Regions from separate parts of the Pseudomonas sp. NPDC077186 genome, predicted to be linked through region 2. Evidence: riboswitches for the same ligand, from Rfam matches in the RefSeq annotation. Region 2 holds a riboswitch; each other region holds the start of a gene.
What was found. A riboswitch is a leader RNA that binds a small molecule or an ion and turns the genes downstream of it on or off. The one in region 2 is predicted to bind cobalamin.
Positions count from the first base shown of each region.

Region 1: linked by a shared signal. The riboswitch ahead of ACIGKL_RS09690 (energy-coupling factor ABC transporter permease) and the one ahead of cobO (cob(I)yrinic acid a,c-diamide adenosyltransferase) in region 2 are both predicted to bind cobalamin.
Region 3: linked by a shared signal. The riboswitch ahead of cobG (precorrin-3B synthase) and the one ahead of cobO (cob(I)yrinic acid a,c-diamide adenosyltransferase) in region 2 are both predicted to bind cobalamin.
Region 4: linked by a shared signal. The riboswitch ahead of cobW (cobalamin biosynthesis protein CobW) and the one ahead of cobO (cob(I)yrinic acid a,c-diamide adenosyltransferase) in region 2 are both predicted to bind cobalamin.

Region 1 is NZ_JBITWE010000002.1:227,253-230,284, reverse strand. Features, by position in the region: gene ACIGKL_RS09700 (acyl-CoA dehydrogenase family protein) at 1-686, shown strand, start outside; gene ACIGKL_RS09695 (PaaI family thioesterase) at 690-1,115, shown strand; cobalamin riboswitch at 1,149-1,347, shown strand; gene ACIGKL_RS09690 (energy-coupling factor ABC transporter permease) at 1,402-2,082, shown strand; gene ACIGKL_RS09685 (hypothetical protein) at 2,092-2,814, opposite strand; gene ACIGKL_RS09680 (DUF3703 domain-containing protein) at 2,919-3,032, shown strand, end outside.
Region 2 is NZ_JBITWE010000007.1:49,565-52,596, reverse strand. Features, by position in the region: gene ACIGKL_RS22165 (C40 family peptidase) at 85-603, shown strand; gene ACIGKL_RS22160 (O-methyltransferase) at 600-1,259, shown strand; cobalamin riboswitch at 1,299-1,504, shown strand; gene cobO (cob(I)yrinic acid a,c-diamide adenosyltransferase) at 1,677-2,330, shown strand; gene ACIGKL_RS22150 (cobyrinate a,c-diamide synthase) at 2,327-3,032, shown strand, end outside.
Region 3 is NZ_JBITWE010000003.1:580,454-583,485, reverse strand. Features, by position in the region: gene ACIGKL_RS14700 (cobalt-precorrin-6A reductase) at 1-350, opposite strand, end outside; gene cbiE (precorrin-6y C5,15-methyltransferase (decarboxylating) subunit CbiE) at 347-1,549, opposite strand; cobalamin riboswitch at 1,731-1,914, shown strand; gene cobG (precorrin-3B synthase) at 2,011-3,032, shown strand, end outside.
Region 4 is NZ_JBITWE010000003.1:567,889-570,920, reverse strand. Features, by position in the region: gene cobN (cobaltochelatase subunit CobN) at 1-615, opposite strand, end outside; gene cobW (cobalamin biosynthesis protein CobW) at 691-1,740, opposite strand; cobalamin riboswitch at 1,835-2,033, opposite strand; gene ACIGKL_RS14645 (cobalamin biosynthesis protein) at 2,120-2,560, shown strand; gene cobM (precorrin-4 C(11)-methyltransferase) at 2,557-3,032, shown strand, end outside.

The DNA of each region.
Region 1 (3,032 bases), on a different contig from region 2:
CCGCGCACCACTGCGCGCATCGCCAGGTGGGTGGCAAGCTGCTCGCCGACCAGCCGCTGATGCAGAACGTGCTGGCCGACCTGGCGCTGGAAAGCGAGGCGGCGCTGGCCTTGTCCATGCGCATGGGCCGCGCGCTGGATCACCTGCATGACGAGCAGGAAGACAAGTTCGCCCGCCTGGTCACCGCCGTCGGCAAGTACTGGATCTGCAAGCGCGCGCCGGAGATGGTCTACGAGGCCAGCGAATGCATGGGCGGCGCCGGCTACGTTGAGGAAACCATCCTGCCGCGCCTGTATCGCGAGGCGCCGGTCAACTCGATCTGGGAGGGCTCGGGCAACGTGCAATGCCTGGACGTGCTGCGCGCCCTGTCCAAGGAGCCCGGCGTGCTCGGTGCGCTGTTCGCCGAGCTGGGCGACGGCCACGGCGATGCGCGGCTGAAGGCGCATATCCAGCGCTTGAAGGCCGATTTTGCGGATACCGCCGATATCCAGTACCGCGCCCGCCAGCTCACCGAGGACGTGGCCGTGGCGCTGCAGGCCAAGCTGCTGCTGGAGGCCGGAAACAGCGTGGTGAGCGACGCCTTTATCGCCAGCCGCCTGGAAGGCCGCGGCCGCGTCTACGGCACCCTGCCGCGCGGCGTCGACGTCGAAGCACTGCTGGCGCGCAGCATGCCGCAGCTGATCTAAGGCATGAACATGCACGCCAGTCTCTTTGAACGGTTACGGGCCTGGCTGGCCGGTGACATCGGTGCCGATTACGGCATTTCCCAGCTGCAGGCTGCAGCCGGGGTGGCGGGCTTCAGCAGTCAGCCGCCGGCCGTGCACTTCAATCCGCTCGGCGGTGTGCATGGCGGCTACACCGCCACGCTGTTCGATGCGGCGCTGGGGCTGGCGGTGTACTCGCAGGCCAGCGCCGAGGAGGTCTATGTGACCGCCAGCCTGCAGGTGAATTACCTGCGCCCAATCGGCCCGGCGGCCTTGCCGCTACGTACCGAAGCCCGCGTGCTGCAGCGCGACGGGCGACAGGTCGCGGTGCAGGCCACGCTGCACGACGCTCAGGGGCAGCTGTGTGCCAACGCCAGTGGCCTTTTCACCTGCTTGCGTCATACGGCCTAAGACGCCGGGCACTGTCTTTTGTCCGTGCCGCCGGGTAAGGTGGCCGCCGATGGTTCCGGCCCCAGGGTCGGATGAAAAGGGAACAGGGTGCGGCGCATGTCGCCAATGCCCTGGCTGCCCCCGCAACTGTAAGCGGCGAACGACGCCCATATGCCACTGGCCCACCGGCCGGGAAGGCGGGCGAAGGGTCGAGCCGCGAGCCAGGAGACCTGCCATCGCCGTCGGGCGCTTGCGCCCATCCCCTCCATCCGGATCGTCGCGCGGTGGGCGCGACCAAGGAACCCTTATGCATATCGAACCCGGCGTCGTCGAAGGCGCCAAGATCCTGCTCAGCTACGCCACGGCCGTCGCCGGCTTCGGCCTGACCGCCCAACTCGCCCGCGATGCCATCCGCGACAACGGTGGGGCGGTCGCCCTGGCGCTGCGCAGCCTGTTGACCACCGCCCTGGTGTTCTGCTTCTTCGAGGTCTTGCCGCATCACCCGGTGGGTGTCTCGGAGGTGCACCTGATCCTCGGCTCGACCCTGTTGCTGCTGTTCGGCGCCGGCGCCGCGGCCATCGGCCTGGCCGCCGGCCTGTTGTTGCAGGGGCTGCTGTTCGCCCAGTTCGACCTGCCGCAGTACGGCATGAACGTCACCACCCTGCTGCTGCCGCTGTGGGGCATCCAGCTGCTGGCCAAGCGCATTGTCGCGCCGGGCACCGCCTACGTGGATCTCTCCTACAAGCAGGCGCTGGCGCTGTCGACCGCCTACCAGGGCGGCATCGTCGCCTGGGTGGCGTTCTGGGCTTTCTACGGCCAGGGTTTCGCCGCGGATAACCTGGCCGCGGTGGGCAGCTTCGGCCTGGCCTATATGAGCGTGATCCTGGTCGAGCCGCTGATCGATCTGGGCGTGCTGGCCGCGGCCAAGGCGCTGGCGCGTTTCAGCCAGGGCCCGCTGTTCAACGTGCGCCTGCACCAGGCCGCCTGACCCGCAGCGCTACTGGCGGCGCTGCCAGATCATCTTGCCGGTATTGCTCTCGGTGACCAGGTAGGGGTCGCTGAAGCGATAGTAAGCGGCGGGCTGGTAGTCGGCGGCGCCGTCCAGGCGCACCAGCAGCACGCCGTTGTCGCTGCGCCAGCGGCCGCGGTATTGCAGCTCGCCCGGGCTGTTGAAGCTCCAGTCGCTGCCGCCGCCGGCCGCCAGGCTCCACTGCGCGACGCTGCCGTCGGCGCCCAGCTGCAGGGTCAGCAGGGTGGAAAACGAGGCGAAGTTGGCGCCGCCGCTGTTGATCTGCTTCTCGTGGATCCAGGTGCCGATCAGCGCCGGATCCAGGCGCTCCGCTGCAGTCGGCGCGCTGGCCGGCGCGCCGCGCTGGAACAGCGCCTGGCGCTCCAGCACCTGGCCGTTGCGCGGGTCGCGCGCGGCGATGCTGACGTTGAGCATGGCGTTGGCGTAGGTGGCGTTCATGTTGGCGATCAGCAGCCCGGACTGCGGGTCGCTGATCTCGGCGCGCAGCAGCTGGCCGTCGTAATGACCCTTGAGGTTCAGGCGCAGGCGCTGGTTTTCCACGTATTGCCCCTCCACCGACTGACCCTGGCTGCGCAGGATCAGCTCGGCCGGCTGGCCGTCGAGGTTGGCGTGGTAGTGGCCGTCCAGCTCGCCGGCGAGCAGGACGGGAGCGAGCAGGGGCAACAGGAGCAGGCTGAGCAGGCGTGGCATGGGGCGACCCTCGGGCAGGCGCTATGCGGCTAAGCCTAGTCGCTTGACCGCGGGGCCGCCCCAGGCTTGCAGACTGTCCCGGTCGCCTACTCTGGAGCACCGCCATGAACCGTCGCCAAGCCTTCCACCACGAACTGCAACTGGCCCGTCGCAAGCGCCGCCTGGGCGATGCCGAGGGCGAGCTGCGTCATTTGGAGCGCGCGCATATCCTCGGCCAG
Region 2 (3,032 bases):
CGCCCTTCGGCGCGGCCCCAGGGTTGCGCCGTTCGCCCCGAGCCGGCAGAGTAGGGCGCATCCAGGCTCAGGATCGCCTCGCTCATGCCCGTCACGACCCGTGTTGCCCTGCTCGTTCTCGCCCTGCTGCTGAGTGCCTGTAGCAGTCGCGCCCCCACCCCACAGCCCAGCTATCCACCAGCCACCGGCCAGTTCCAGGGCGGCGCCGACGACGTGCTGTTCCGCGCCCTCGGCCTGGTCGGCACGCCCTATCGCTACGGTGGCAATACCCCGGACGGCGGTTTCGACTGCAGCGGCCTGATCGGCTACGTCTACCGCGACGCCGCCGGCATCAGCCTGCCACGTTCGACCCGCGAGCTGAGCGCCATGCGCAGCCCCAATGTGCGCCGCGACGCCCTGCAGAGCGGTGACCTGGTGTTCTTCGCCACCAACGGCGGGCGCGGCGTCAGTCATGCCGGCATCTATGTCGGCGAGGGACGTTTCGTCCACGCGCCGTCTTCGGGCGGTACGGTGCGCCTGGACAGTCTGGACAACAGCTACTGGCAGCGCGCCTATCTGGACGCCAAGCGCGTGCTCGCCCCCGAACTGGCGCGCAATCCGTGACCCAGCGCAGCCTGCAACTCGACGACGCGCTCTACCAGTACCTGCTGGACGTCTCCCTGCGCGAGTCGCCGCTGCTCGCCCGCCTGCGTGCGGAAACCGCGCAGCTGAGCCAGGCACGTTGGCAGATCGCCCCGGAGCAGGGCCAGTTCATGGCCCTGCTGGTGCGCCTGCTCGGCGCCCGGCGGATCGTCGAGGTCGGCACCTTCACCGGCTACAGCGCCATTTGCCTGGCCGATGCCATGGGGTCGCAGGGCCAGCTGATCTGCTGCGACCTGCCCGGCGACTACAACGCCACCGCCCGCCGCTACTTCGCCGAGGCCGGGCTGACCGAGCGTATCCAGTGGCGTCTGGGCCCGGCGCTGGACAGCCTGGCGGCGCTGGAGGGCGAAGGGCAGGGCGACTTCGACCTGATCTTCGTCGACGCCGACAAGGCCAACTACCCGGCCTACCTGGAACAGGCGCTACGCCTGTTGCGCCAGGGCGGCCTGCTGCTGTTCGACAACACCCTGTGGAGCGGCCGGGTGTTACAGGCGCAGCCGGACAGTGCCGACACCCGCGCCATTCAGGCGCTGAACCGGGCGCTCAGGGACGATGCGCGCGTCGAGCTGTCGCTGCTGCCATTGGGTGACGGCCTGACCCTGTGCCGCAAGCGCTGAGCCGCCGTGGCGTTGACGCCCAACCCTCCCAGCCTCTACCCTGCGCGCCTTGCTTCAGGTGCCCGACGCCACGCGCGTACGAGGTGAAACAGGGAAGCCGGTTCAAATTCCGGCGCTGCCCCCGCAACGGTAGGTGAGTCAAACGCCGCTCTATTGCCACTGTGCTTCGTGCATGGGAAGGCGCGGCGCTAGCCCGCGAGGCTCGCTCACAAGCCCGGAGACCGGCCTGCTGCAGTCCACGGCATCGCGGAGGGCGTTGTCTGGCGTGCGGGCTCGCCTTCCCGGTGGCCCGCGCGCGCCGTTCTCCGCCTGCCTTGTCCAGCCCAGTGTGTTCGGGAGCGCAACGATGCCGCCATGCCAGCTTGCCAGTCGTGCACGGCGGCCTGCGCCCGGATGCCCGCAGACCAGGAAACCTCGATGAGCGAATCGACCGAACGCGACAGCGAATCGATCCCGCGCGACAGCGCATTGACCGAACGCGACGCCCGGCACCAGGCGCGCATGGCGCGCAAGAAGGCGCTGATCGACGCGAAGATCGCCCAGGCCCAGGACCAGTACGGCCTGCTGCTGGTGCACAGCGGCAATGGCAAGGGCAAGAGCAGCAGCGCCTTCGGCATGGTCGCCCGCGCCCTCGGCCACGGCATCAGGGTTGGCGTGGTGCAATTTATCAAGGGCGCCGCCAGCACCGGCGAGGAAACCTTCTTTCGCCGTTTCCCCGAGGAAGTCAGCTACCACGTGATGGGCGAGGGCTTCACCTGGGAGACCCAGGATCGCCAGCGCGATATCGCCAAGGCGGGCGAGGCCTGGGCCGTTGCGCAGCGCCTGCTGAACGACGAGGGCGTCGGCCTGGTGGTGCTGGACGAGCTGAATATCGCCCTCAAGCACGGTTATCTGCAGCTCGATGCGGTGCTCGCCGATATCCAGGCACGGCCGCTCCTGCAGCACGTGGTGGTGACCGGGCGCGGCGCCTTGCCGGGGATGATCGAGGCGGCCGATACGGTGACCGAGATGAGCCTGGTCAAGCATGCCTTCAAGGCCGGGGTGAAGGCGCAGAAGGGGGTCGAGTTTTGACTTCGCGCCAGTGCCCGGCGCTGCTGATCGCCGCGCCCGCCTCAGGGCAGGGCAAGACCACCGTCACCGCCGCCCTGGCGCGCCTGCACAGCCGCCAGGGACGGCGGGTACGGGTGTTCAAGTGCGGCCCGGACTTTCTCGACCCGATGATCCTCGCCCGCGCCAGCGGCGCGCCGGTGTACCAGCTCGACCTGGCGATGGTCGGCGAGGCCGAAAGCCGCCGCCTGCTCTGGCAGGCGGCGGGCGAGGCCGAGCTGATCCTGATCGAAGGGGTGATGGGCCTGTTCGACGGCCAGCCCTCGGCGGCCGACCTGGCGCGGCAGTTCGGCGTGCCGGTGCTGGGGGTGATCGACGGTTCGGCCATGGCCCAGACCTTCGGCGCCCTGGCCCATGGGCTGGCGACCTTCCAGGCCGACCTGCCGTTCGCCGGGGTGCTCGGCAACCGGGTGGCCAGCGCGCGCCATGGCGAGATTCTGCGCGCTGCGTTGCCGAGCACCATTCGTTGGTACGGCGCCTTGCCGCGCAATGCTGCGGTGGAGCTGCCCAGCCGTCACCTGGGGCTGGTGCAGGCGCAGGAACTGGCCGACCTCGACACGCGCCTGGACGCCGCCGCCGATGCCCTGGCCGCCAGCGCCGAGGTGGCCTTGCCGGCGCCAGTGCGCTTCGCCGCGCCACCACCGCGGGCGGTCGAGCCGCTGCTGG
Region 3 (3,032 bases), on a different contig from region 2:
AATCCGTCCCAGTCGTCCACCTCGCGCCAGTCGTCATCCGCGCGCGGTTGCCAGCCAGGGCGACGCAATGCCCAGCAGGGCACGCCCGCCAGTTCTGCAGCGCGAGCGGCGTTATGGCTGATCTGCGCCGCATAGGGGTGGGTCAGATCCAGCAGCAGCTCGATGCTTTCGCGGTCGATAAAGGCGGCCAGGCCTTCGACGCCGCCAAAGCCGCCGACGCGCACGCGGCAGGCCAGGTCATCCGGCACCCGGCCGAGGCCGGCCAGGCTGTAGATGGTTTCCGGCCCGAGGCGACGGGCCAGGCGCAGCGCTTCGCTGGTGCCGCCGAGCAGCAGGAGTCGCGCACTCAAGGTTTGCGCACCGCCAGCAGGGTGATCGGCAGCGCCGCGCGCCAGGTATCGAAGCCGCCCAGCGGCTGCGCCTGGGCCACGGTGAGACGCAGCAGTTCGCCACCCTGCTGTTCGCGGAAGGCGACCAGCGCCGCCTCGCTCTGAATCGTTACCGCATTGGCCAGCAAGCGCCCGCCGGGCTTGAGCGCGGCCCAGCAGGCGTCCAGCACGCCGGGCACGGTGACGCCGCCGCCGATAAAGACCGAATCCGGCGCCGGCAATCCATCCAACGCCTCGGGCGCATGCCCGGCGACCAGCTGCAGGGCAGGTACGCCGAGGGCATCGCGGTTGTGGCGGATATGCGCCTGGCGCCCCTCGTTGGCCTCGATGGCGATGGCGCGGCAGGCCGGGTGTGCGCGCATCCACTCGATGCCGATGGAGCCACAACCGGCGCCGACATCCCACAGCAGCTCGCCGGGCAGCGGCGCCAGGCGCGCCAGGGTCACTGCGCGCACGTCGCGCTTGGTCAGTTGGCCGTCGTGGCGGTAGGCGTCGTCAGGCAGACCACAGGTCGGTGGCAGCAGGCGTGCTCCGGCGTCGGCCAGGCACTCCACGGCCAGCAGGTTGAGGTCGGCGCCGCGCGGCAGGCTCCAGCTTTCAGCCAGGCCATCGAGGCGGCGTTCATCCGGCCCGCCCAGGTGCTCCAGCAGGCACAGGCGACTGGCACCGAAGCCCCGCTCACGCAGCGCTACGGCGACCTGCGCGGGCGTATCGCCAGCGGCGCTCAATACCAGCAGGCGCACGCCGGGAAACAACCGCGAATTGAGGGTGGCCAGCGGCCGGCCGACCAGCGACAGCACCTCCACCTCCTGCAACGGCCAGCCCAGGCGCGCCGCCGCCAGCGACACCGAGGACGGCGCCGGCAATACCCGCAGCTCGTCGGCCGCCAGCTGGCGCGCCAGGCTGGCGCCGACGCCATAGAACATCGGGTCGCCGCTGGCCAGCACGCACAGCGCCTCGCCACGCCGGGCCAGCAGCGGTTCGAGGTCGAAGGGACTCGGCCAGGTCTCGCGCGCGGCGCCAATGCACGGCGGCAGCAAGGCCAGCTGGCGCGGCGCGCCGACGATGCGCGCGGCCGCCAGCAGGGCACGACGCGCGGCCTTGCCCAGGCCGGGGTAGCCGTCTTCGCCGATACCGACCAGAGTCAACCAGGGTTTCATCCAATGTCCTCGCACAGGCCCGACGGAGCGCCTGTCCGCGCTCCGGGCAAAGCGGGCATAATAGCGCCTTCGTCGGTGCCCCATGAGTCGATACGACTCAGTAAAGGGCCTAAGGAAACTCTGAAATAGTCGTCATTCCCGCGCAGGCGGGAAGCCAGAATCTCAGTAGTACCTGGGCTCCCGCCTTCGCGGGAGTGACGGTAAATGGCCATTTCAGAAATTCCCCAAGAGGGAACACGGTTCACCGTGGCTGCCCCCGCAACTGTAAACAGCGAGTCCAATGCAATCGGCCACTGGGTAACCGGGAAGGCGCGGCGGACGAAGACCTGTCAGCCAGGAGACCTGCCGACGAACGCTGGTCGCGAGTGCCAACATCGGGCGGGGTGTACCGATGCCATGGAATCCCCCGTGGGCGGATTTCGCTGGTTCGGTCGCCGCGTCGTTAGCCACAGGTGACCCCTTTGCCCGCGCCCGTTCGCCCTTCCGCCTGCCCCGGCCTGCTGCGCATCGTCCCCGCGCTGGACGGCGGCATCTGCCGCATCAAGCTGCCCGGCGGCGTGCTGCGCAGCGTTCAGGCGCGGGCGATTGCCGAGGCGGCCAGGCACTGCGCCAACGGCGTGCTGGAGCTGACCAACCGCAGCAACCTGCAGATCCGCGGCGTGCTGCCCGGCCAGGAAGGCACGTTGATCGACGCCCTGCTCGGCGCCGGCCTCGGCCCGCGCGTGGCCGCCGCCGACGATGTGCGCAACCTGCTGCTCAGCCCCGCCGCCGGCCTCGACCCGCAGGCGCGCATGGACCTGCGCCCGCTGGCCGGCCAGCTGCTCGACCTGCTGCAGGACAGCCCGGCGCTGCAGACGCTGTCGGCCAAGTTCGCCCTGCAGCTGGACGGCGGCGAGGCCCTGGCCATGCGCGAACACCCCCACGACCTGTGGCTGGCCGCCGAGGACGAGCGCCACCTGCTGCTGGGCCTGGCCGGCTGCCCCAATGACGCGCCGCTGGCGCGCATCGAGGCGCCCCAGGCGCTCGAGCTGGTGCGCCAGCTGCTGCTGCTGTTTCTCGAACTGGCCACGCCCGAGCAGTCGCGTATGCGCCAGCTGCTCGGCCATATCTCGCCGGATGAACTGCTACGGCGCCTGCAGGCGCGCCTGAATTTCCCCCTGCAGCCGCCACCGGCCAATTGGCAGCCTGCCGCCACCGTCGAGCGCACGCCGGCAGGGATTTATCCACAGGCGCAGAATGGCCTGTGCATGGTCGCCGCCGGCGCCCGCCTCGGCCGCCTGCACGCCGAACAGCTGCTGGCGCTGGCCGAGCTGAGCGAACGCCATGGCGACGGCGAACTGCGCCTGACGCCCTGGCAGGGCCTGCTGCTGGGCAACGTCCCCGAGGCCAGCGCCGGTGAGCTGCTGTCCGCGCTAGGCGACCTGGGCCTGCTGGTCCGCGCCGACGAGCCGCTGCTCGGCCTGGTCGCCTGCACCGGTTCGGC
Region 4 (3,032 bases), on a different contig from region 2:
CAGCAGCGCCACCACGGGGGCACCGACCTGCCATTGCGCCCGCCAGTCGCCCAGGGAGGCCGGGCTGCACTGCGGGTGATAGAGGCCCACGCGCGGCAGCGCTTGCGGCTCCTGCCAATTGTCGTCACGCCCCAGCCAGCGGCTGCCGATACAGCGAAACAGCTGGCGCGCGTTGTCCAGCCCGCCCTGACGCAGGTACTGCCAGAGGCGCTGGCTGTCTTCTTCATCGACGTTGCCGAGGGCGCTCAGTTCCGGGTCGGGCGCATCGTCGCCCGGCACCATGATCACCCTGGCGCCGCGCGCGCCCAGCTCCACCAGGCGTTCAACGCCGTAGCGCCAGTAGCTCACGCCGCCATGCACCGAGATCAGGATGACCTTGGCATGCTGCAGCACCTGCTCGACGTAATGGTCCACCGAGGCGTGGTTGCTCAGCTGTGCCGGGCTGGCCAGGCGCAGGCTGGGGTAGTCCTCCGGCAGTTGCCGGGCGGCTTCGGCCAACAGGGAGAGGTGCGAATCGCCGGTGCAGAGGATCACCAACTCGGCCGGGGTCTGGCCGAGGTCGGCGATGCTGTCGGCCGGCAGTTGGGCGCCGGGCTGGGTGCGCAGTAGGTGCATGTTGGTTCTGTGGGAGGGGCTTTAGCCGTGACTATCCGCGAACCGAATCGCGGCTAAAGCCCCTCCCACCATCACTCAGGCCAGCGCCGCCTTCAGCTCGGCCTCGATGGCCGCGCGGTCGAGCTGCTGGCCGATCAGCACCAGGCGGCTCAGGCGCGGCTCGTCGGCCTGCCAGGCGCGGTCGAAGTGGCGATCGAAGCGCTGGCCCACACCCTGCACCAGCAGGCGCATCGGCTTGCCAGGGATGGCCGCGAAGCCCTTCACGCGCAGGATGCCGTGTTTGCCCACCGCGTCCTTCAGTGCGGTCAGCAGGCGCGCCTCCTCGGCCTGCGGTAGTTCCACGTGGAACGCGTCAAATTCCTCGTGATCGTGGTCCTCGTCCTCATCGTCATGATGGGTACGGCGGCTGTCGATATGCAGCTCGGTTTCGCTGTTCAGGCCCAGCAGCACGTCCAGCGGCAGCTCGCCGCCGTGCGCCTCGATCACCTTGACCGCCGGCGGCAGCTCCTCGGCCACCTCGGCGCGCACCGCGGCCAGCGCCTCGGCGTCGAGCAGGTCGGCCTTGTTGAGAATCACCAGGTCGGCGCTGGCCAGCTGGTCGGCGAACAGCTCGTGCAGCGGCGATTCGTGGTCGAGGTTGGCGTCGAGCTGGCGCTGCGCGTCCACCTGATCGGGGAAGGCGGCGAAGGTGCCGGCGAGCACCGCCGGGCTGTCGACCACGGTGATCACCGCATCGACCGTGCAGGCGTTGCGGATTTCCGGCCAGTTGAAGGCCTGCACCAGCGGCTTGGGCAGGGCCAGGCCGCTGGTCTCGATGAGGATATGGTCGAGGTCGCCACGCCGCGCCACCAGCTCGCGCATCACCGGGAAGAACTCCTCCTGCACGGTGCAGCACAGGCAGCCGTTGGCCAGTTCAAAGACGCGGCCCATGGCCTCTTCCTCGCTGCAGCCGATGGCGCACTGCTTGAGGATCTCGCCGTCGATGCCCAACTCGCCGAACTCGTTGACGATCACCGCGATACGGCGGCCTTCGGCGTGGGCCAGCAGATGGCGCAGCAAGGTGGTTTTGCCGGCACCGAGAAAACCGGTGACGATGGTGACAGGCAGTTTGGCGAGGGTTTTCATGAAGGGCCCCGTGGCGTCGGTAAGTTCGACGGACGGGTACGCGCAGGCGGGCACGCAGGGGCGTGCTGGCCGCGTCGGATCACCCCGTCCGAGCAAATGGCTGGTCAATCGAGGCAGGTCTCCTGGCTCACGGTCTGCACGCTTGTGCATCCTTCACCTTCCCGCTGTTGAGCAGTGGTGTATCGAAGGAATTTCGACCGTTTACAGTTGCGGGGGCAGCCAGGGCATCGACCCTGTTCCCTCTTAGCTTCCCGGCGGCAATGCCGGGCAGAACCTCGAACGCGAGAAGGCTACGCAGGCCGCGGCGCTCGGTCAATCGCGGTTGACCGGTGGGGAGCGTCATGTTGAGCTACGCCGCCACTCCGCCCGAACAGCGCTTATGTTGCCTCCCCCTTCCGAACCCCGCTCAGCTTCGTCGCTCCAGGTCGTCGCCGGACTGGGTTGCCGCCGTGGCTGCAGCCTGGACGAGCTGCTAGCCCTGCTTATCCACAGCCTGAGCCAGCATAAGCTGACGGTGGATAACCTGGCCGGATTGGCCAGCATCGCCCACAAGCGCGAGGAGACGGCACTGCAGGCACTGGCCGAGCAGCTGAAGCTGAGGCTGCAGTTCTTCAGCAGCAAAGAACTCGCGCCTCAGCAGTCGGCCACCGGCGGCAGCGCCCTGGTGCAGTCCGTCACCGGCAGCCCCGCGGTGGCCGAGCCCTGTGCCCTGAGCCTGGCCGCCCGCCTGGGCGCCACGCCTCGTCTGCTCGGCGAGAAGAACCGCACGGCCAACGCCACCTGTGCGCTGGCCACTTTCGACAGAGAACCCGCAGCATGACCGTCTACTTTATCGGCGCCGGCCCCGGCGACCCGGAGCTGATCACCGTCAAGGGCCAGCGCCTGATCCGTTCGTGCGCGGTGATCCTGTACGCCGGCTCGCTGGTACCGGAAGCGGTTATTGCGGGCAATAGCGCCGAACGAGTGGTCAACACCGCCGAATTGCACCTGAGCGAGATTATCGAGCTGCTGCGCCAGGCGCACGAACGCGGCCAGGACGTGGCCCGCGTGCACTCCGGCGACCCCTCGCTGTACGGCGCCATCGGCGAGCAGATTCGCGAGCTGCGTGCCCTCGGCATTCCCTTCGAGATCGTCCCCGGCGTCACCGCCACCGCCGCTTGCGCCGCCTTGCTGGAAAGCGAGCTGACCCTGCCGGGCGTCGCCCAGACCCTGATCCTCACCCGCTACGGCAGCACCTCGCCGATGCCCGAGGGCGAGCAGTTGCACGACCTGGCGCGGCACCGCGCGACCCT